2 regions of the Bordetella saccharivorans genome follow, and region 2 is predicted to be linked to the other one. Evidence: predicted binding sites of a transcription regulator. Region 2 holds the regulator's gene; the other holds the start of a gene.
The links. The regulator LexA, encoded in region 2, represses DNA repair genes until DNA is damaged. The targets are predictions, from matches to a motif close to ACTGTATNNNNATACAGT.

Region 1 (11,545 bases), 1.3 Mb from region 2:
CGGCCGTCGTGCTGGCCAGCGGTTTCCAGGAAACCGGCGCCGCAGGCGCCGAGCGCCAGCGCGCGCTGCGCGAGGCCGCCGGCGACATGCCGCTGTTGGGGCCCAATACCATCGGCCTGGTCAACCTGACCGACGGCATCACGCTGTCGGCCAGCGGCGCGCTGGAAATGGACGACCTGCAGCGCGGCCCGATCGCCGTCGTGTCGCAGAGCGGCGGCGTGCTGGGGGCCATGCTGTCGCGCGCCGCCAGCCGCGGCATCGGCTTCTCGAAATTGGTCTCGACCGGCAACGAGGCCGACCTGGATGTGGCCGACCTGGTCGAGTGCCTGCTGGACGATCCTGCCACCGCCGTGATCGCGCTATATATCGAAGGCCTGCGCAAGCCGGCCGCCTTCCGCGCCGCCGCCCTGCGCGCGGCGCGGCTGGGCAAGCCGCTGGTCGTCTTCAAGGTGGGCCGGTCGGAATCCGGCGCGCGCTCGGCGGTGTCGCATACCGGCGCACTGGCCGGTGCCGACCGCATGTACGACGCGCTGTTCGCGCAATGCGGCGTGATCCGCGCCCAGACCTTCGCCGACTTGCTGGACATTCCCGCCGCGCTGTCCACCGGCCGGCGGCTGGCGGGCCGGCGCATCGCCATCCTGACCTCCACTGGCGGCGCCGGCACGCTGGTGGCCGACAGCTGCGGCCTGGCCGGCCTGGACACGCCCGCCCCCGATGACACGACCGCGGCGCGGCTGGACGCGCTGGAAAGCGGCGGCGACGCCGTGCTGAGCCGCAATCCGATCGACCTGACGCTGGCCGGACTCAAGCCCGAATTGCTGCGCGGCGCGCTCGGCGCGCTGCTGGCCAGCCCGGGCTACGATGGCGCGGTGGTCATCGCCGGGTCGTCGTCGCTGCAGCATCCCGAGCTGGTCTCCGGCGCCGTGCGCGATTGCCTGCGGGACAGCGACAAGCCCGTGCTGGTCTACGTCAGCCCGCATGCGCCGCACATCGTGGCCGGCCTGAACCGCCAGGGCATTCCGGCATTCGCGGCGCCCGAGAGCTGCGCATCGGCTTTCGCGGCCATGCTGGCGCGCGGGGCGGCGCCCGCCGCCCCGCCGGCCGGCCGCGTGCCGGCCGACGAGGCCGCATGGCGGGCGGCCGGCAAGCAAGTGCGCGCCCTGTCGGCCGGCCCATTGCACGAGGCCGACAGCAAGGCGCTGTTCGCGCGCTTCGGCATTCCCGCCGTGCGCGAGGCCATCGCGGCCACGCCGGCCGAAGCAGCCGCTGCCGCGACGGCACTGGGCGAGCGCGTAGTGATCAAGGTGTTGTCGCGGCAGCTGGCGCACAAGAGCGACATCGGCGGCGTCGCGGTCGGCGTGCCGGCGGCTGACGCCGAGGCGCGCGGCCGGGCCATGCTGCAGGCCGTGCGTGCCGCCACCGACGCGCCGGTCGAAGGCCTGCTGGTCCAGGAAATGGTGCGCGGCGGCGTGGAGATGATCCTCGGCCTGCACCACGACCCGCAACTCGGCCCCGCGGTGCTGCTGGGCATGGGCGGCGTGGCCGCCGAGCTGTTCAACGACACCGCGCTGCGCCTGCTGCCGCTGACGCGCGCCGACGCCGAGGCCATGGTGGGCCAATTGAAGACCCGCGCGCTGCTCGAAGGCTACCGGGGCGCGCCGCGCGCCGACATCCCGGCCCTGGTCGACGCCATCCTGGCCTTTGCCCACATGGCCGGGGAGCTCGGGGACAAACTGGCCGAGGCGGAGATCAACCCGCTGTTCGTGCTGCCCGAGGGCCAGGGAGTCAAGGCGGCGGACGGCGTGGCGATCCTGCGCTGAAGGCGCAGGCGCCTGGGGGCCAGGTGTCCGGAGTCAGGTGTCTGACACCCCCGAGACACCCCGAGGCAAGTCACGATCGCCGCATGAGGGTGTCAGACACCTACCACGTAGGCAGGCGACCAGGCATCTGGAGCCAGGTGTCTGACACCCCCGAGACACCCAGGGCAAACCGCTATCGCGGCATAGGGGTGTCAGACACCTATCACGTAGGCGGGTGACCAGGCGTCCGGAGTCAGGTGCCTGACACCCCCGAGACACCCCGGGGCAAGCCGCTATCGCGGCATAGGGGTGTCAGACACCTATCGCGAGACCCCTAGCGCGCGCGGTTCCCTCACAGCACCGGCGACAGCACCGGCTGCTTGGGCCGCACGTCCAGCGCGCGGCCCTTGCGGGCGCGCTTGCCTACGTAGGCCTCGAGCGCCGCGCCGGCCAGGATGTCCTCGGTCGGCTTGTTGCGGTAGATGCCGGCGGCGCGCAGGCCGGCCGGCCCCACGGGCACGGTCTGGGCCAGCTTGTCGGCGGCGTCCAGGCCGATCAGGATGGTGCCTCGGCCGCCGCCCGCCAGCGTCTTGACCTCGTCCAGCCCGAACACCAGGAACTTGCCCTTGGCCGACAGCAGCGCCAGCTGCCGCGCGCCCTCGAACAGCGGCACCGGCCGCAGCAGGGCGTCGCCCTGTTCGAGCGTGATGAACTGCTTGCCGCCGCGCTGGCGCGACACCATGTCGCCCAGGCGCGTCGCGAAGCCGAAGCCGCGCTGGGTGGCCAGCAGCCAGCGCGTATCGGCCGCCGCGGCGATGCTGTGCACGATGCGCGTGCCGGGCTCCAGGTCGATCATGGTGGTGACCGGCTGCCCGTCGCCGCGCGCCGACGGCAGGCCCGCGACGGCCACCGAATAGACGCGGCCGTTGTCGCCCACCGCGATCAGCGTGTCGGTGGTGCGGCACTCGAACGCGCCGTACAGGTCGTCGCCCTGCTTGAAGCCGAATTGCGAGGCATCGTGGCCGTGCCCCTGGCGGGCGCGCAGCCAGCCCTTCTGCGACACGATGACGGTGACCGGCTCGTCCAGCACCTTGGTCTCGAGCACCGCGCGCTCGGCGGTCTCGATGAGCGTGCGGCGCTCGTCGCCGTACTGCTTGGCGTCGGCCTCGATCTCCTTGACCAGCAGGCGCTTGAGCGAGGCGGGGTTGTCCAGCAGTTCCTGCAGGCGCGCCTGTTCGTCGCGCTTGTCGGCCAGTTCCTGCTCGATCTTGATGCCTTCCAGGCGCGCCAACTGGCGCAGCCGCATTTCCAGGATGTCCTCGGCCTGGCGCTCGGACAGCTTGAAGCGCTGCATCAGCGCGGCCTTGGGCTCGTCGGACTCGCGGATGGTCTGGATGACCTCGTCGACGTTCAGGTACACCACCATGCGCCCTTCCAGCACATGGATGCGGTCGATGACCTTGTCCAGGCGATGGCGGGTGCGGCGCACCACGGTGTCGGTGCGGAACGCCAGCCACTCGGTGAGAATGTCGCGCAGCCCCTTCTGGCGCGGCCGGCCGTCGGTGCCGATGCACACCAGGTTGACCGGCACGCTGCTTTCCATGCTGGTCTGGGCCAGCAGCGTGTTGACGAACTCGTCGCGGTCCACGCGCGAGGTCTTGGGCTCGAACACCAGGCGCACCGCCGCGTCCTTGCCCGACTCGTCGCGCACCGCGTCCAGCAGGTTCAGCATGACCGCCTTGCCCTGCTGCTGGTCGGTCGTCAGGCTCTTCTTGCCGGCCTTGACCTTGGGGTTGGTGATTTCCTCGATCTCTTCCAGCACCTTCTGGCACGAGGTGCCCGGCGGCAGCTCATGGACCACCAATTGCCACTGGCCGCGCGCCAGTTCCTCGAACTGCCAGCGCGCCCGCGCCTTGAGCGAACCGCGCCCGCCGGCGTAGATCTGCGCGATGTCGGCCGCCGGCGTGATGATCTGGCCGCCGCCGGCGAAATCCGGCCCCGGCACCATGGCGTACAAATCCTCGTCCGGCAGCTTGGGCTGCTTGAGCAGCGCCACGCAGGCCTGCGCGATCTCGCGCAGGTTGTGCGACGGGATCTCGGTGGCCATGCCCACCGCGATGCCGGAAGCGCCGTTGAGCAGCATCACCGGCAGGCGCGCCGGCAGCATCTGCGGCTCTTGCTGGCTGCCGTCGTAGTTGGGCGCGAAATCGACCGTGCCCTCGTCGAGTTCGTCCAGCAGCAGGCGCGAGAACGGCGTCAGGCGGGCCTCGGTGTAGCGCATGGCCGCGGCGTTGTCGCCATCGCGCGAGCCGAAATTGCCGTGGCCGTCGATGAGCGGATAGCGCAGGGAGAAATCCTGCGCCATGCGCACCATGGCGTCGTAGGCGGCCTGGTCGCCGTGCGGATGATACTTGCCCAGCACGTCGCCGACCACGCGGGCCGACTTCACCGGCTTGGCGCCGGGGCCCAGGCCCATGTCCTGCATGGCGTAGAGGATGCGGCGCTGCACCGGCTTCTGGCCGTCGCCCACATCGGGCAGCGCGCGGCCGCGAACCACGGAAACGGCGTAGTCCAGGTAGGCCTGCTCGGCGTAGCGGGCCAGCGTGATGGCCTCGTCGGCCTCGCCGGCGGCCTCGTCGAACAAGCCGGGTTGATTGCTGTCGGTCATGTGTCTAAGCGGTTGCGTGTACTGTCAGGGAGCCGGCCGGGGGGCGCGGCTCAGATGTCGAGTTCGGCCAGGTTGCCCTTTTCTTCGATCCAGGCGCGGCGCTGCGACGATTCGCCCTTGCCCATCAACATGTCGAACATGCGGGTGGTGTCCTCGGGCGTCAGGCTGCCGTAGCCGACGGGCAGCAGGCGGCGGGTGTCGGGATTCATGGTGGTTTCCCAGAGCTGCTCCGGGTTCATCTCGCCCAGGCCCTTGAATCGGCTGATGCTCCAGGCGCCCTCGCGCACCCCTTCCTTGCGCAGCTTGTCCTGCGCGGCCTCGAGCTCGCCCTGGTCCAGGCAGTAGATCTTGCGCGCCGGGCGCTTGCCCTGGGCCGGCACGTCCAGCCGGAACAGCGGCGGCTTGGCCACGTAGACGTGGCCGGCCTCGACCAGCTTGGGAAAGTGCCGGTAGAACAGCGTCAACAGCAGCACCTGGATGTGCGAGCCGTCGACGTCGGCGTCCGACAGGATGCAGATGCGGCCATAGCGCAGCCCGGACAGGTCGGGCGTGTCGTTCGGGCCGTGCGGGTCGACCCCGATGGCCACGGCGATATCGTGGATTTCGTTGTTGGCGAACAGGCGGTCGCGGTCGACTTCCCAGGAATTGAGCACCTTGCCGCGCAGCGGCAGGATGGCCTGGAATTCCTTGTCGCGGCCCATCTTGGCGGACCCGCCGGCCGAATCGCCCTCTACCAGGAAGACCTCGGTGCGGCTGGCGTCGGAGGATTCGCAGTCGGTGAGCTTGCCGGGCAGCACCGCCACGCCCGAGCTCTTGCGCTTCTCGACCTTCTGGGCCGAGCGGGCGCGCGCCTGGGCCTGGCGGATGGCCAGCTCGGCCAGCTTCTTGCCGTATTCGACGTTGCTGTGCAGCCAGAGGTCGAGCGCGCTCTTGGAGAAACCGCCTACCAGGCGCACGGCGTCGCGGCTGTTGAGCCGCTCCTTGATCTGCCCCTGAAATTGCGGGTCGAGCACCTTGGCCGACAGCACGAAGCTGGCGCGGGCGAAGACGTCTTCCGGCAGCAGCTTGACCCCCTTGGGCAGCAACCCATGCAGCTCGGCGAAGCCCTTGACGGCGCCGTACAGGCCCTCGCGCAGGCCGGACTCGTGCGTGCCGCCGGCCGGGGTGGGAATGAGATTGACGTAGGACTCGCGCACGGCGTTGCCGTCTTCCGTCCAGGCCACTACCCACTGGGCGCCCTCGCCGTCGGCGAAGGTTTCGTGGTCCGCGCCGGCATACTGCTGGCCCTCGAAGAAAGGCACCATCAGCTCGGCGCCGGCCAGGGCCTCGGCCAGGTAGCCGCGCAGGCCGTCCTCATACTGCCAGGTCTTGGTGTCGCCGGTTTTCTCGACGACCAGGCTGACCTTCACGCCCGGCAGCAGCACCGCCTTGCTGCGCAGCAGGTGGGTCAACTCGCCGAGGGGGATCTGCGCGCTGTCGAAATATTTGGGGTCGGGCCAGACCCGCACCCGCGTGCCGGACTTCTTGCGGCCGGCCTCGGGATACGGGGCCAGGGGCTCGGCCACGTCGCCGCCCTTGAAGACTAGGCGGGTAGGACCGCCATCGCGCCAGACCACGACCTCGAGCCGCGTGGCCAGCGCATTGGTGACCGACACGCCCACCCCGTGCAGGCCGCCTGAAAAGGCGTACGCCCCGCCGCCCTGCTTGTCGAACTTGCCGCCGGCATGCAGGCGGGTGAAGACCAGCTCGACCACGGGCGCCTTTTCTTCGGGGTGCAGGCCGACCGGGATGCCCCGGCCGTCGTCCTCGACCGAGATGCTGCCGTCGGCGTGCAGGGTGACCTGGATCTGCTTGCCGTAGCCGGCCAGTGCCTCGTCCGCGGCGTTGTCGATGACCTCTTGCACGACGTGCAGCGGATTTTCGGTGCGGGTGTACATGCCCGGGCGCTGGCGCACCGGCTCCAGGCCCTTCAGGACCCGGATGGACGCTTCGGTGTAACGTGGTGTAGCCAAGTTATCCCCAACATCTGTGGAAAAAAACCGACATTTTAAGGACAAGTCCAGATTCTGCGCGGCCCGAGGTGGGATGCGCACGACCTGACCAGCCCCGAATTCGGTACGATGACAAATCTGGCGGCCCGGGGGCGGCAGCGCCGGCAAGCGCCGGCCCCGGCTCCCCGGGCCGCGTCGCCAATCCTACACAAAACCGGCAAACCCTGTTGTTATCAACAGTGGTATGCTTAACCCTTACCAACCTATCAGTAGAACAAAACGGCAGGGCCGCGAGGCGTGACCCATGCTGCTGAACCGAGAATCACCATGAGCGAGCAAATCAAGAACGTCAGCGACGCCAGCTTCGATGCCGATGTGATCAAGTCCAGCCAGCCCGTGCTGGTCGACTACTGGGCCGCCTGGTGCGGTCCCTGCAAGATGATCGCGCCGATCCTCGAAGAAGTCGCCACCGAATATGCCGGCCGCCTGACGGTCGCCAAGCTCAACGTCGACGAAAACCAGGGCACCGCCGCCAAGTACGGCATCCGCGGCATTCCCACCCTGATGCTCTTCAAGGACGGGCAGGCCGCCGCCACCAAGGTGGGCGCCCTGTCCAAGTCGCAACTGACCGCTTTCCTGGACGGCGCGCTGTAACGTTGTAAACTACGCGCTGTAAACCACGCGCCGGCGCCGGCGCCGCCGGCGCCTTTGTACCGCGCGGGCCCGTCCGTGGCCCGCCGCCAGAGCCCTTCTCTACTTTCCCCCTTTCACCGCGATGCACCTCAATGAACTGAAGGCGCTGCACGTCTCGCAGTTGCTGGAAATGGCCGCCGGCCTGGAAATCGAAAACGCCAACCGCTTGCGCAAGCAAGAGCTGATGTTCGCCATCATGAAGCGGCGCGCCAAGCAGGGCGAACAGATTTTCGGCGATGGCGTGCTGGAAGTCCTGCCCGACGGCTTTGGGTTCCTGCGTTCGCCCGAGACCTCGTACCTGGCCAGCACCGACGACATCTACATTTCGCCGTCGCAGATCCGCCGCTTCAACCTGCACACCGGCGACTCCATCGAAGGCGAGGTGCGCACGCCCAAGGACGGCGAACGCTACTTCGCCCTGGTCAAGGTCGACAAGGTCAACGGCGTGGCGCCCGAGGCGATCAAGCATCGCATCATGTTCGAGAACCTGACGCCGCTGCATCCCAACCAGCCGCTGCGCCTGGAACGCGACATCAAGAGCGAAGAAAACCTGACCGGCCGGATCATGGACATCTTCGCCCCCATCGGCAAGGGCCAGCGGGGCCTGATCGTGGCCAGCCCCAAGTCGGGCAAGACGGTGATGATGCAGCACATCGCCCACGCCATCACCACCAATTATCCCGACGCCGTCATGATCGTCCTGCTGGTCGACGAGCGCCCCGAGGAAGTCACCGAGATGCAGCGCACGGTGCGCGGCGAAGTGGTCGCCTCCACCTTCGACGAACCGGCCACCCGCCACGTGCAGGTCGCCGAAATGGTCATCGAGAAAGCCAAGCGCCTGGTCGAGATGAAGAAGGACGTGGTGATCCTGCTGGATTCCATCACCCGCCTGGCGCGCGCCTACAACACGGTGGTGCCGGCCTCGGGCAAGGTGCTCACCGGCGGCGTCGACGCCAACGCCCTGCAGCGTCCCAAGCGCTTCTTCGGCGCGGCGCGCAACCTCGAGGAAGGCGGCTCGCTCACCATCCTGGGCACCGCGCTGATCGAGACCGGCAGCCGCATGGACGAGGTCATCTACGAAGAATTCAAGGGCACCGGCAACTCCGAAGTGCACCTCGAGCGGCGCCTGGCCGAAAAACGCGTCTACCCGGCCATCAACCTGAACAAGTCCGGCACCCGCCGCGAAGAACTGCTGATCAAGCCCGAGCTGCTGCAGAAGGTGTGGGTGCTGCGCAAGTTCATCCACGACATGGACGAAGTCCAGTCGATGGAATTCATCCTGGACAAGATGCGCGCCACCAAGACCAATGCCGAATTCTTCGACATGATGAAGAAGTAGGGTCCCCCCCCGAAGCGCTGCGCGCTTCCCCCCCAGGGGGGCGACGCTGCGGACCGGCGGAGCCGGATCCGCGCGTCCCCGATGGGGCATGGCTGCTCCTGTCTCGCACGCATATTAGGTGTCAGACACCTCGCAGAGGTGTCTGACACCTGCACACCATTCGCACCACTTGCCCTCCTTGTCCCGGCTCAATGTCCGGCGTCCTCCCCGGCCGGCTTGTCGCGCCGATTGGCATTGAAGCGCGCTTTCTTCTGGCGATTTCCGCATGTATTCATGTCGCACCATCTGCGGGTGCGGCTCTGGCTTGTGTCGAAGAAGGCGGCCCGGCAGGTCGGCGAGGCGCACAAGGCCAGTTTTCCGTCCCGCTCGCCGGCGATGATGCCGATCGCGTCGGCGGCGATCACGCTCAGGGCATCTTCCACGCGACGCGGCGGGCCGAGCCGCCATTGCCGCTTGCCCTCGGGCGCCAGGATCGCGGCGGCCCGGCCCCGCGCGCTGCACGCATTGATGACGTGGATGGCGGCCGCAGGCAGGGCGCGCCCCATCGCGGCCGCAGTAGCGGCGGCGTGGATCGCCTCGCGCAGTTCGCGGGCGAGCTCGAGCTGGGCAGCGCTGCAGGAGTCCACCGCCAGGCCGTACACGGCCAGCCAGTCGATCAGGCGACGCGGCGTGGGGATGCGCTCCACGGGGTTGCCCTGGCGCTCTGTCAGGGTTCCCGTAAAGCTGGTCGCCAGCACGCTGCCGAGGCGAAAACCGGGAAACCCGGCGCGCAGGGAGCCGCCGGGCTTGATTGACGTTGTCATGGCGCACATGTTAGAACCATCTAAGCCGGTTCACAATAGCCATGGCCGGCTCCACGATAGCCTGGAGGTCCCATGCCCCATTCAAGCAGCGACATACAAGCGTTCGAAGCCCGCGCAACCGAGGCCGAGCTCGACGACATGCGCGCGCGCCTGGCCGCGGCGCGGCTGCCGGAAGCCGAGACGGTCCGGCGCGCCCCGCCCGGCCCGCGCCGCTGGGACCAGGGCGTCCCGCTCGCCGACCTCGTCGAGCTGGTGGACTACTGGCGCACCGGGTACGACTGGCGGCCGTTCGAGGCGCGCCTCGAACGGATCGGCCAGTTCCGCACGACCATCGACGGCCTGGGCATCCACTTCCTGCACCGCCGGTCCGGGCGCGCGGACGCCACGCCCCTGATCCTGACGCACGGCTGGCCGGGCAGCATCGCCGAGTTCGTCGACATCATCGACGAACTGGCGGACCCACCAGATGCCGGCGCGCCGGCGTTCCACGTCGTGGCGCCATCGCTGCCGGGCTTCGGCTACAGCGACAAGCCGGCCGCCACCGGATGGGGCACCGAAAAGATCGCCGCCGCATGGGTGGAGTTGATGGGCAGGCTCGGCTACGGCCGGTTCCTCGCCCACGGCGGCGACTGGGGAGGCGTGGTCACCACCATCCTCGGCGGCCGGTTTCCGGCGCATGTGCTCGGCATCCACTCGACGCTGGCGCAGGCGCCGCCCGGGCTGGCCATGGATGGCCTGACGTCGGCCGAGCGCAAGTGGGCCGAGGAAACCCGCCACTTCTGGCGCTACCGCGCCGCGTACGCGAAGCAGCAGGCGACCCGGCCACAGACCATCGGCTACTCGCTGGTCGACTCGCCGGTCGGGCTGCTGGCCTGGATCCTCGACAAATTCGCAGAGTGGACAGATACCGAGGACAGCCCGTTCGAGACGATATCCAGGGACCGCATCCTGGACGACGTCACCTTGTACTGGCTGACGCGCACCGGCGCATCCGCGGCCCGCATCTACTACGAAAGCCACGACTCGCTCGACCCCGCGCTGCGGGTCGACGTCCCGGCGGCCATCAGCGTGTATCCCCGCGACATCGAAAAATGCCCGCGCCCCTGGGCGCAAGAGCGGTACCGCCAGATCGTCCGATGGGGCACGCCCGCAAGCGGCGGACATTTCCCGTCGCTGGAGGTTCCCGCGTGCTTCGTCAAGGACCTGCAAGCAGGCCTCGCGGCGGTGCTGGCCGCCAACGGTGAACGCGGCCTGGGGTGAACGCGGCCTGGCGCTCGGTCACCGCCTGATCGGGCGGCGCGGCCCGCCGCGGCCGGCCGGTTGCGCCGGAACGGGCCGGCGGGATCCGGCAAGGCCCGCTCAATGCTCGATGTGGTCCTCGACCGGCTTGGGCGTATGCGTGGCCTTGGGCTCGACCGGCGCGAGCTTGGGCTCGTCCCACGATCCGGTGACGGTGTATTCCATGGCCATGGCGCGGGCCAGCGGCTGCTTCAGCAGCCATTGGGTCACGAAGGCGCCCAGGCCGATCAGCGGGTTGACCGCCAGCGCGGTGGCCACGGCCGCGCCGCTCGCATCCAGGTTGGGAATCACGACCGCTTTCAGGTCCCAGCGCTCGGCGATGATGGCGGTGTCGCCGGCCAGCACGATGGTGGCCACCGGGCCGTTGAGCTTGTAGCCCTCGGTGTGCAGAATGCCGCGGCTGAGCGCCATGTCGCCGCGGATGGTGTCGAACGGAAAGCCGTCGCGCAGCAGGTTGGCGGGGTTGAATTCCAGTTTGGCCAGGCGCTGCACCGATTGCAGCGACAACAGCTCCAGCAGCCGGGCGCTGCGGGAATTGACGTTCAGGAAGCGGCCGTTGTCCAGGCTGATGCGCGCCTGTCCGTCGATATTGGCGAGGTTGTGCGTCCAGGGCAGGTCGCGCCAGGTCAGCTTGCCATGCACCGAACCGCTGCCGCCGGCAACCATCTGCTTGTAGCCGATGCGGTCCATGAAGGCGCCCAGGTCCTTGAACTGGGCCGTGGCCTCGACCGACAGGCCGCGCTGTGCGCCGTCGAGCCGCCAGTTGCCCGACGCATCGAGGGTGGCGCTGTCGTTGGCAATGCGCAGCTTGTCCAGGCGCCACAACCGCCCCCGCTCGAGATTGGTGCCCAGCAGTTCCAGCGCGCCGACATCGTGGCCATAGAGGGAAAAATGCTCGGCGCGCAAATCGACGGCGGGAATGTCGGAAAGGTCGTCATCGGCCATGGGCGTGT
Region 2 (11,545 bases):
GTGGAGCTCAGCCCCCAGGCCTTGTCGAGCAGGTCTTCCTCGTCGTCGGAAGCCTCCTCGAGCGAGGAAAAACCTTCGCGCACGATCACATGACAGGTGGTGCAGGCGCACGACAGCTCGCAGGCATGCTCGATCTCGATGTGATTGTCGAGCAGCACGCGGCAGATCGACTTGCCCTGCGGCGCGTCTTCGATCACGGCGCCGTCGGGGCAGACGTCCGGATGGGGCAATACAGTCAGTTTAGGCATAAGTTCGAATGGGCGGTTCGGTCAGGCGATTTCGTCCAGCTTGCGGCCGGCCAGGGCAGCGCGGATGCCGCGATCCATGCGGCGCGCGGCGAATTCCTCGGTGGCGTCCGAGAGGGCCTGGACGGCGGCACGCACGATCTCGACATCGGCGGCCTGCTGGGCGGCCTCGGCCTCCTGCAGGCGCTGGTCGACCAGGCGACGCTCGTCGGCATCGAGCAGGTCGCCGTCGCCGGCCAGGGCGGCGCGCACCGATTCGACCAGTTGGCGCGCCTCGACCTGCTGCTCGCGCAGCATGCGCGCCTGCGCGTCGCTGTCGGCCTGGGCCACGCTGTCGGCCAGCATGCGGGATATCTCGTCATCGGACAGCCCGTAGGAAGGCTTGACCGACACGGCCGCCTCGATGCCGGTGCTTTGCTCGCGCGCCGTGACGCTCAGCAGGCCGTCGGCGTCGACCTGGAAGGTCACGCGGATGCGCGCGGCCCCGGCCACCATGGGCGGGATGCCGCGCAGCTCGAAGCGCGCCAGCGACCGGCAATCGGACACCAGGTCGCGCTCGCCCTGCACCACGTGCAGGCTCATCGCGCCCTGGCCGTCCTTGAAAGTAGTGAATTCCTGCGCCCGCGCCACCGGAATGGTGCTGTTGCGCGGGATGATGCGCTCGACCAGCCCGCCCATGGTTTCCAGTCCCAGCGACAAGGGAATCACGTCCAGCAACAGCCAGTCCTCGCCGGGCATGCGGTTGCCGGCCAGCAGGTTGGCCTGCAGGGCCGCGCCCAGCGCCACGACCTGGTCTGGATCCAGATCCACCAGCGGCTGCGTGCCGAACAGTTCGCCCACCGCCTGGCGGACCACCGGCATGCGCGTCGCGCCGCCCACCATGACCACGCCCTTGACGTCGGATACCGCCAGCCCCGCGTCGCGCAAGGCGGCCCGGGCGCGCTCCAGCGTGCGGCGCACCAGCGGTTCGGCCAGTTGCTCGAACTGCCCGCGGGTTAATTCCACATCCAGCGTACGGCCATCCTGCAGGCCGACACGCAGCGCGGCGGACTGTTCGCTCGACAGCGCCTCGCGCGCCGCGCGGGCAGCCACCAGCACGGCGCGCCGGTCGGCCGCCTCCAGTTGCACGTCGGCACCCAGGGTGCGGCGGGCGTATTCGGCGATCGCCCAGTCGAAATCGTCGCCGCCCAGCGCCGTATCGCCGCCCGTGGCGACCACTTCGAACACGCCCTTGGTCAGGCGCAGGATGGAAATGTCGAAAGTGCCGCCGCCCAGGTCATAGACGGCATAGGTGCCCTCGGCGGCCTGGTCCAGCCCATAGGCAATGGCGGCCGCCGTCGGTTCGTTGAGCAGGCGCAGCACGTTGAGCCCGGCCAGGCGGGCGGCATCGCGCGTGGCCTGGCGCTGGGCATCGTCGAAATAGGCCGGCACGGTGATCACCGCGCCCACCAGGTCGTCGCCCAGCACGTCTTCGGCTCGCTGGCGCAGCACCGCCAGGATCTGCGCCGAGATCTCCACCGGGCTGAGGTCGCCCTGCACCGTGCGCAGCCGCACCATCCCGGGCGCGTCGACGAACTCGTAGGGCGCGCCGCTGGCGCGCGCTTCCTCGAGCGAACGGCCCATGAAGCGCTTGACCGACACGACGGTGTTGAAAGGATCGGCCGCCTGCTCCGCCAGGGCGGCGGCGCCGATGACGGCGCGGCCGTCGGCCAGGTAGCGCACGGCGGACGGCAGCAAGGGCCGGCCGTCGGCGTCGCCCAGCACTTCGGGCGTGCTGCTGCGCACCGCGGCCACCAGGGAATTGGTCGTGCCCAGGTCGATGCCTACCGCGAGCTTGCGCTGGTGCGGCGCGGGCGATTCGCCGGGCTCGGAAATCTGCAATAAGGCCATGATTATGCTTCGGATCGGAAAGCTAGAAACAGTGCGACACCGGCCGCCCGGAACCGCGCTAGGCCGGCCGCGCGGCGGCCAGCTCCTGCGCGAGTTTTTCGACGAACATCCATTCGCGCACCTTGATGCCGGCCGCGGCGAAGTCACGCCGGGCGTCCAGCAATGTAGCCAGCGTGGCGCGCATTTCCTGGCGTGCCTGCTGCAGTTCGGCATCGAGCGCGGCGAACGCGGCAGGATCCTGGCGCGCATCGTCCAGCATCTCGCGCCACTGCATCTGTTGCATCAGGAAGGCGGGGTCCATGGCGGTGTTGCTTTCGGTCTGCAAGTCCACGCCCGCCTGTTCACACAGGTAGCGGGCCCGCAGCAGTGGATCGCGCAGTTGCCGGTAAGCCTCGTTGGCGCGCGCGGCCCATTGCATGGCGACGCGGCGCTCGGCCGGACTGGCGGTGGCATAGCGATCGGGATGCACCCGCGCCGCCACCGCGCGCCAGGCCTGCTCGAGCGCCTGGGTATCCAGCTCGAAACGGGGCGGCAGGCCGAACAGGCTGAAGTGGTCGTCGCCGGCCAAGACCTACACCGTGAACGACTCGCCGCAGCCGCAGGTCGCCTTCTCGTTGGGGTTGCGGAACTTGAAGCCTTCGTTCAGGCCTTCGCGCGCGTAATCGAGCTCGGTGCCGTCCAGGTAGGAGAGGCTCTTCGGGTCCACGAACACCTTGACGCCGAAGCTCTCGAAGACCAGGTCCTCGGTCGCGGGCTCGTCCACGTATTCGAGCTTGTAGGCCATCCCCGAGCAACCGGTGGTCCGCACGCCCAGGCGCAGGCCCAGGCCCTTGCCGCGCTTCTGCAAGTAGCGCCCGATATGGGACGCGGCCTGTTGGGTCAGGGTGACAGACATATCAGCCCGCCGCGACAGCCGCCGCCGCGGGTTCGGCCCGGGCCGGCTCCGCGTGCTTGTCCTTGTAGTCCTGCACCGCGGCCTTGATGGCGTCTTCGGCCAGGATCGAGCAGTGGATTTTCACCGGCGGCAGGGCCAGTTCCTCGGCGATCTGCGTATTGCGGATGTTGAGTGCCTCGTCCAGCGTCTTGCCCTTGACCCATTCGGTGACCAGCGAGCTGGAGGCGATGGCCGAACCGCAGCCGTACGTCTTGAAGCGCGCGTCTTCGATGACGCCCGACTCGTTGACCTTGATCTGCAGCTTCATCACGTCGCCGCAGGCCGGCGCGCCGACCATGCCGGTGCCCACCGAGGCGTCGCCCTTGTCGAACGAGCCCACGTTGCGGGGGTTTTCGTAGTGGTCCAGAACTTTGGTGCTGTATGCCATGATGTTTCTCCTGTGTCGATCGCGCGGGCGCTCAGTGCGCGGCCCACTGCACGGTGTTCAGGTCGATGCCGGCCTGGGCCATTTCCCACAGCGGCGACATGTCGCGCAGCTTGCCCACGCGGCTCTTGATGAGTTCGACGGTGAAATCCACTTCCTGCTCGGTGGTGAAGCGCCCCAGCGTGAAGCGGATCGAGCTGTGCGCCAGCTCGTCGTTGCGTCCCAGGGCGCGCAGCACGTAGGAAGGCTCCAGGCTGGCCGAGGTGCACGCCGAGCCGCTGGAGACGGCGAGTTCCTTGATGGCCATGATCAGCGATTCGCCTTCGACGTAGTTGAAGCTGACGTTCAGGTTGTGCGGCACGCGCTGCTCGAGGCTGCCGTTCAGGTAGGTTTCCTCGATCTGGGAAAGCCCTGCCCACAGGCGGTCGCGCAGCATGCGGATGCGTTCGTTCTCGGTGCCCATTTCCTCGCGGGCCAGGAGGAAGGCCTCGCCCATGCCGACGATCTGGTGCGTGGCCAGCGTGCCCGACCGGAACCCGCGCTCGTGCCCGCCGCCGTGCATCTGCGCCTCGATGCGCACGCGCGGCTTGCGCCGCACATACAACGCCCCGATGCCCTTGGGACCGTAGGTCTTGTGCGCCGAGAACGACATCAAGTCGACCTTGAGCTTCTGCAGGTCGATCTCGACCTTGCCAGTGGCCTGCGCGGCATCGACATGGAACACGATGCCCTTGTCGCGGCAGATCTCGCCCAGCGTCTCGATGTCCTGGATGACGCCGATTTCGTTGTTGACCATCATCACCGACACCAGGATGGTATCCGGCCGCAACGCCGCCTTGAAGGCGTCCAGGTCCAGCAGGCCGTCGTCGCGGACGTCCAGGTAGGTGACCTCGAAGCCCTGGCGCTCGAGCTCGCGACAGGTATCCAGCACCGCCTTGTGCTCGGTCTTGACCGTAATGACGTGCTTGCCGCGCTCGGCGTAGAAATTGGCCGCGCCCTTGATGGCCAGGTTGTCGGACTCCGTGGCGCCGGAGGTCCAGATGATTTCACGCGGGTCGGCGTTGACCAGTTTGGCGACTTCCTGGCGGGCGTTCTCGACAGCCTCTTCCGCTTCCCAGCCGAAGGCATGGCTGCGCGAGGCGGGGTTGCCGAAGTTGTCGTACAGCCAGGGCACCATCTTTTCGACCACACGAGGGTCGACCGGCGTGGTGGCGGAATAATCGAGGTAGATCGGGCGGGTGGTCATGGGTTGCTACTCCTGCTTATACGGTGGCGTCGGCGGCAATAGCCGAGGCGGTCGAGGCGGACCCGGGAGTTCCCCGTTCCACCCGCACGGCGGTGCAGCCCTGGGCGCCCTTGGAAGCCTCCTGCAGCTGTCGCAGGCGCTGCTGGTCGACCAGGTCTTGCAGCGACACGGAGTCGAGGTAGTCGACCATCTTGCGGTTCAGCGTGGTCCAGAGCTCGTGCGTCATGCACTTGCCGCTCTTGCCGTCGTTGCCGCTGGTGCAATCGTGCTTGCCCCCGCAGCTCGTGGCGTCGAGCGGCTCGTCGACCGCGAAAATGATGTCGGCGACGGTGACGTTGCGCGCCAGGCGGGCCAGCGAATAGCCGCCACCGGGGCCGCGCACGCTGTCGACCAGCTCGTGCCGGCGCAGCTTGCCAAAAAGCTGCTCCAGGTAGGAAAGAGAAATATTCTGACGCTGGCTGATTGCCGCGAGAGTCACCGGACCGCTGTGCTGCCGCATGGCCAGGTCGATCATCGCGGTTACCGCGAAACGCCCTTTGGTAGTGAGCCGCATGGTGGATTCCTGTTGAACGGACCGGTTGCCCGCAACGCCGGGCAACCAATACCTGAGTAATTACCTCAAGTATAGCAAATTCCCGAGTAATTTGCTAAGTCATCGCACCCGCAAAAAACCGCGCCGTAGCGCGGTTTCTGGAAGCCGGTCCGGACCGGCGATCAAGCGGCCTGGTACTGGGTGGCCCGCTTGCGGACCAGTTCCAGCACGCCCTGACAGGCGTCCTCGAGGTAGTCGAGCACCTTGCCGAAGCCTTCCGGGCCGCCGTAGTAGGGATCGGGCACGGTGGCTTCCTCGAACTCGTTGGCGAAGCGCATCAGCAGCATCAGCTTGTGCTGGTAGGCCTTGGGGCACTGCTGCTGCAGCGCGGAAAGGTTGTCCCAGTCCATGGCCAGGATGAGATCGAAGTCGCGGAAATCTTCCGCGGTGACCTGGCGGGCTTCGCAATGATTGATCTCGTAGCCGCGCTTGCGGGCCGCAGCCTGGGCGCGGGCGTCGGGCGCCTCGCCGATGTGGTAGGCATGCGTGCCGGCGGAATCCACCCGTACGACGTCGCCCAAACCGGCATCGTTCACCAAATGGCGAAAAACGCCCTCTGCGCTCGGCGAGCGGCAGATATTACCCATGCAAACGAAAAGTACCTTGGTCATCATGGGTGTAAGTCTGAGGGAAAACCCGGAATATAGCAAGTTTTTTTTGCAATTGCGCAAGCATTTCCCTGGCTGGGCGGCCGATTATTTTTTAATATTAAATCAATAGCTTGAAGCAATAATGTGAGATTCAAAATGAGGTTTTTTCAGCGACTTCCGTAACAATACCGGCGACTTGACCGCAATGCAGCAGAAGCGCCCGGTTCCTACGCCGCGCCATCGAGCAGCACCCGCTGCTTGAGCGCATTGAGGGCGTCGCGCGCCGCCGCCGCCTGCTCGAATTCGAGGTTGCGGGCGTGATCCATCATGAGCTTCTCGAGGCGGCGGATTTCGCGCGCCATGGCCTTCTCGTCGGTCAGCAACTGGGGCTCGATGGCAGCCTCCAGCGTGTCGTGTCGCGCCGGCGCGACAATGCCGTCGATCAGCTCGCGCACCGCCTTGTTGACGCCGCGGGCCGTAATGCCGTGCTCGGCATTGAACTGCATCTGCTTGGTGCGGCGCCGTTCGGTCTCGTCGATGGCGCGCTGCATCGAGGCGGTCACGGTGTCGGCATACAGGATGGCATGGCCGTTCAGGTTGCGGGCGGCGCGGCCGATGGTCTGGATGAGGCTGCGTTCCGACCGCAGGAAACCCTCTTTGTCGGCGTCCAGGATCGCCACCAGCGAGACCTCCGGGATGTCCAGCCCCTCGCGCAGCAGGTTGATGCCGACCAGCACGTCGAAGGTGCCCAGGCGCAGGTCGCGGATGATTTCGACGCGCTCGACCGTATCGATGTCGGAATGCAGGTAACGGACCCGCACGCCATGCTCGGCCAGGAAGTCGGTGAGATCCTCGGCCATGCGCTTGGTGAGGGTCGTGACCAGCACGCGCTCCTGCGCGGCGACCCGCTGCTTGATCTCGCCCAGCAGGTCGTCGACCTGGGTGCGGGCGGGCCGCACCTCGACGCGCGGGTCGACCAGGCCGGTGGGCCGCACGACCTGTTCCACCACATTGTCGGAATGTTCCTGCTCGTACGCGGCCGGGGTAGCCGAGACGAACACGCATTGGCGCATGCGGGCCTCGAACTCCTCGAGGCGCAGCGGACGGTTGTCCAGCGCCGACGGCAGCCGGAACCCATACTGCACCAGCGTTTCCTTGCGCGCCCGGTCGCCGCGGTACATGCCGCCCAGCTGGCCCATGGTGACGTGGCTCTCGTCGATGAACATCAGCGCATCGGCCGGCAGGTAGTCGATCAGGGTGGGCGGCGGCTCGCCCGGCGCGGCGCCGGACAAATGGCGCGAGTAGTTCTCGATGCCCTTGCAGAAGCCCAATTCCTGCAGCATTTCGAGGTCGAAGCGGGTGCGCTGCTCGAGACGCTGCGCCTCGACCAGCTTGCCTTCGGCGGTCAGCAGCTTCAGGCGTTCGCGCAGCTCTTCCTTGATGGTTTCTATGGCGCGCAGCACGGTGTCGCGCGGCGTCACGTAGTGCGAGCCCGGGTAGACGGTGAACCGAGGCAGTTTCTGGCGCACCCGGCCGGTCAGCGGGTCGAACAGCTCGAGCGACTCGATCTCGTCGTCGAACAGCGTCAGCCGCAGCGCCAGCTCGGGACTTTCGGCCGGGAAGATGTCGATCGTCTCGCCGCGCACCCGGAACGTGCCGCGGGTGAAATCGGCATCGTTGCGGGTGTACTGCATGGCCACCAGGCGCGCCAGGATCTCGCGCCGCGAGATGCGGTCGCCGCTGCGCAGGATCAGCACCATGGCGTGGTAGTCGCCGGGGTTGCCGATGCCGTAGATGCACGACACCGTGCCGACGATTACCGTATCGCGACGCTCGAGCAGGCTCTTGGTGGCCGACAGGCGCATCTGCTCGATGTGCTCGTTGATGGACGAGTCTTTCTCGATGAAGAGGTCGCGGGTGGGGACGTATGCCTCGGGTTGGTAGTAGTCGTAGTAGGAAACGAAATACTCGACCGCGTTCTTGGGAAAGAACTCGCGCATCTCGGCATACAACTGCGCGGCCAGGGTCTTGTTGGGGGCCAGCACCAGGGCCGGCCGACCCAGCCGGGCGATGATGTTGGCCATGGTGTAGGTCTTGCCCGAACCCGTCACCCCCAGCAGGGTCTGGTACATGAGGCCGTCCCGCATCCCCTGGGTCAGGCCTTCGATCGCGGCAGGCTGGTCGCCCGCCGGCGGATACGGCTGGTACAGGTGGAACGGGCTGTCGGGAAAATCGACGAATCCGGGAGCGGTCATGCTAGACTGTCTCAGGGTAAACCCCCCATTATCCACAGCACCGCCGGGTGCGTCCACCTATCGCTTGCGAACCTTCATGAGCTCTCTTTTCGATTCCGTCGAACTTGCGCCGCGCGACCCCATCCTGGGGTTGAATGAACAATACAACGCCGACTCCCGCCCCGGTAAGGTCAACCTGGGCGTCGGCGTGTATTACGACGACGATGGCCGCATCCCGCTGCTGGCCGCCGTCCGCAAGGCCGAGACGGCGCGCATCGAGGCGGCCGCGGCGCGCGGCTACCTGCCCATCGAGGGCATCGCCGGCTACAACAAGGGCGCCCAGACGCTGCTGCTCGGGGCCGACTCCCCCCTGGCGGCGGAAGGCCGCGTCCTGACGGCCCAGGCCCTGGGCGGCACGGGCGCCCTGAAAATCGGCGCCGATTTCCTGCGCCAGCTGCTGCCGCAGGCCAAGGTCCTGATCAGCGACCCCAGCTGGGAAAACCACCGCGCCCTGTTCGAGCGCGCCGGCTTCCCGGTGGAAACCTACGCCTACTATGATCCCGCCACGCACGGGCTGGACTTCCAGGGCATGCTGGCCTCGCTGCGGGCCGCCCCGGCCCAGAGCATCGTCGTGCTGCACGCCTGCTGCCACAATCCCACCGGCGTCGACCCCACCGCCGAGCAATGGCAGCAGATCGCCCAGGTCGTCAAGGAACGCAACCTGGTGCCGTTCCTCGACATCGCCTACCAGGGCTTCGGCGCCGGGCTCCAGGAAGACGCCGCGGTGGTGCGCCTGTTCGCCGACCTCGGGCTGACCATGCTGATCAGCTCGTCGTTCTCCAAGTCGTTCTCGCTGTACGGCGAGCGCGTCGGCGCCCTGACGGTCGTGGCTGGCAACCAGGACGAAGCCAAGCGCGTGCTCAGCCAGCTCAAGCGCGTCATCCGCACCAACTACTCCAACCCGCCCACCCACGGCGGCACGGTCGTTTCCACGGTGCTGAACACCCCCGAACTGTACGCCCTCTGGGAACAGGAACTCGCCGGCATGCGCGACCGCATCCGCCTGATGCGCCAGCAACTGGTCGACAAGATCAAGGCGGCCGGCGCCACCCAGGACTTCAGCTTCGTGCTGCAGCAGCGCGGCATGTTCTCGTATTCCGGGCTCACCGCCGCCCAGGTCGACACGCTGCGCGAAGAACACGGCATCTACGCCGTCTCGAGCGGCCGGATCTGCGTGGCGGCCCTCAACAGCCGCAATATCGACACCGTGGCCAAGGCCATCGCGGCCGTCCTCAAGCAATAGGCAGCGGCAAGCTTCGCGCCCGTCCAGGCCTCCGCAAGGAGGCCTTTTTCATGGCGGCGCGCGGGCGCCATCCGCCCGGCCGGGCGAGCAGGCACTTGCATTTTTGCCGCGGGTCGTCCAGAATCGCCGCTGTATATCCATACAGTTCGAACCGGAATACCGCCATGGCCAGCAAACTCACCGACCGCCAGCAGGAAATCCTCGACCTCATCCGGCAAACGGTCGCGCGCACCGGGTTTCCGCCCACCCGCGCCGAAATCGCCCGGGCGCTGGGCTTCCGCTCCCCCAACGCAGCCGAAGACCACCTCAAGGCGCTGGCCCGCAAGGGCGCAATCGAGCTCACCGCGGGGGCCTCGCGCGGCATCCGCCTGAAAGACCCCGCCGAGGCAACGGCCGCCACGCCCGCGGCCGCGTCCGCCATGGCGAACCTGGCCGACGCCGTCGGGCGCCTGCTGCTGCCGCTGGTGGGCCGGGTAGCGGCCGGCAGCCCCATCCTGGCGGCCGAACACGTCGAACGCGAAGTCGGGGTCGACGCCGGCCTGTTCGCCCAGGCGCCCGACTACCTCCTGAAGGTGCGCGGCATGAGCATGCGCGACGCCGGCATCCTCGAAGGCGACCTGCTGGCCGTCAAGCGGGCGGCCGAGGCCCGCAACGGCCAGATCGTGGTCGCCCGCCTGGGGGACGACGTCACCGTCAAGCGCCTGCAACGCCACAATGGCCGCATCGAATTGCTGCCCGAAAACCCCGACTTCTCTCCCATCGTGGTGGACGGCACCCAGGAATTCGCCCTGGAAGGCATCGCGGTCGGGCTCATCCGCACCCACGCCCTGCACTGATCCCCGCCCCGCACGGCGGGTGACACAAAAAAGGGTGGCCCGCGGGCCACCCTTTTCCATTGGCGCCAGCCACGCTGGGGGCGCCTGCCTGGCGATCAATGCTTGAACATCGGGTCGCCGGGGGCACCGGTTTCCGCCGGCTTGGCCACCAGGGCTTCCTTCACCGCCTCTTCCTCGGCCAGCGGTTCGGGCATGCGCTCCAGCGCCAGCTCCAGCACCTTGTCGATCCAGCGCACCGGCACGATCTCGAGGTGGTTCTTGACGTTGTCCGGGATCTCGGCCAAGTCCTTGACGTTCTCTTCGGGAATCAGCACGGTCTTGATGCCGCCCCGGTGAGCCGCCAGCAGCTTTTCCTTCAAGCCGCCGATGGGCAGGACCTCGCCGCGCAAGGTGATCTCGCCGGTCATGGCGACATCGGCCCGCACCGGAATGCGCGACAACGCCGACACCATGGCGGTGGTAATGGCGATGCCCGCCGACGGGCCGTCCTTGGGCGTGGCGCCTTCCGGCACGTGAACGTGCATGTCGTGCTTTTCGAACACGCTGTCGGCGAAACCCAGACGGCGCGCGCGCGAACGCACCACCGTGCGCGCCGCCTCGACCGATTCCTTCATGACGTCGCCCAGCGACCCGGTGCGCTGGATGGCGCCCTTGCCCGGCATGTCGGCGACTTCGATGGTGAGCAGGTCGCCGCCCACTTCGGTCCAGGCCAGTCCGGTCACCTGGCCGATCTGGTTTTCCTTCTCGGCCATCCCGAAGGTATAGCGCCGCACACCCAGGTAATCGCTGAGATTGTCGGCATCGACGTGCACCGGCGCGTGAGGCTGCTCGGGCTTGCCCTCGGCCTTGGCCTTGTCGCTTTGCGCGAGCAGTTCCTTGACGACCTTGCGGCAGATCTTGCCCACCTCGCGCTCGAGCGCGCGCACCCCTGCTTCGCGCGTGTAGTAGCGCACGATATCGCGCAGCGCGGAATCGTCGACCGTCAGTTCGGCCTCCTTCACGCCGTTGTTCTTCATCAGCTTGGGCAGCAGGTGGTCGCGGGCAATGTGAATCTTTTCGTCTTCGGTGTAGCCCGACAGGCGGATCACCTCCATGCGGTCCAGCAGCGCCGGCGGGATGTTCAGCGTGTTGCTGGTGGCCACGAACATGACATCGGAGAGATCGAAATCCACCTCGATGTAGTGATCCTGGAACGTGTGGTTCTGTTCCGGGTCAAGCACCTCGAGCAGCGCCGAGGATGGATCACCGCGGAAATCCATGCCCAGCTTGTCGATCTCGTCGAGCAGGAAC

Region 1: ACKTT0_RS16600 (DNA topoisomerase IV subunit B) is a predicted target of LexA. The motif match lies at 6,682-6,699, and genes of this name have one in related genera.

The regions. Positions count from the first base shown of each region.
Region 1 covers NZ_BAAFZO010000001.1:3,462,391-3,473,935, reverse strand. Annotated here, with positions in the region: gene ACKTT0_RS16610 (acetate--CoA ligase family protein) at 1-1,820, shown strand, start outside; gene parC (DNA topoisomerase IV subunit A) at 2,152-4,467, opposite strand; gene ACKTT0_RS16600 (DNA topoisomerase IV subunit B) at 4,518-6,479, opposite strand; gene trxA (thioredoxin TrxA) at 6,786-7,112, shown strand; gene rho (transcription termination factor Rho) at 7,234-8,490, shown strand; gene ACKTT0_RS16585 (CGNR zinc finger domain-containing protein) at 8,679-9,302, opposite strand; gene ACKTT0_RS16580 (epoxide hydrolase family protein) at 9,366-10,553, shown strand; gene ACKTT0_RS16575 (YhdP family protein) at 10,653-11,545, opposite strand, start outside.
Region 2 covers NZ_BAAFZO010000001.1:4,753,189-4,764,733, forward strand. Annotated here, with positions in the region: gene fdx (ISC system 2Fe-2S type ferredoxin) at 1-248, opposite strand, end outside; gene hscA (Fe-S protein assembly chaperone HscA) at 270-2,135, opposite strand; gene hscB (Fe-S protein assembly co-chaperone HscB) at 2,194-2,703, opposite strand; gene iscA (iron-sulfur cluster assembly protein IscA) at 2,707-3,030, opposite strand; gene iscU (Fe-S cluster assembly scaffold IscU) at 3,032-3,457, opposite strand; gene ACKTT0_RS22770 (IscS subfamily cysteine desulfurase) at 3,489-4,700, opposite strand; gene iscR (Fe-S cluster assembly transcriptional regulator IscR) at 4,717-5,253, opposite strand; gene ACKTT0_RS22780 (low molecular weight protein-tyrosine-phosphatase) at 5,415-5,906, opposite strand; gene uvrB (excinuclease ABC subunit UvrB) at 6,110-8,137, opposite strand; gene ACKTT0_RS22790 (amino acid aminotransferase) at 8,214-9,419, shown strand; gene lexA (transcriptional repressor LexA) at 9,584-10,255, shown strand; gene lon (endopeptidase La) at 10,351-11,545, opposite strand, start outside.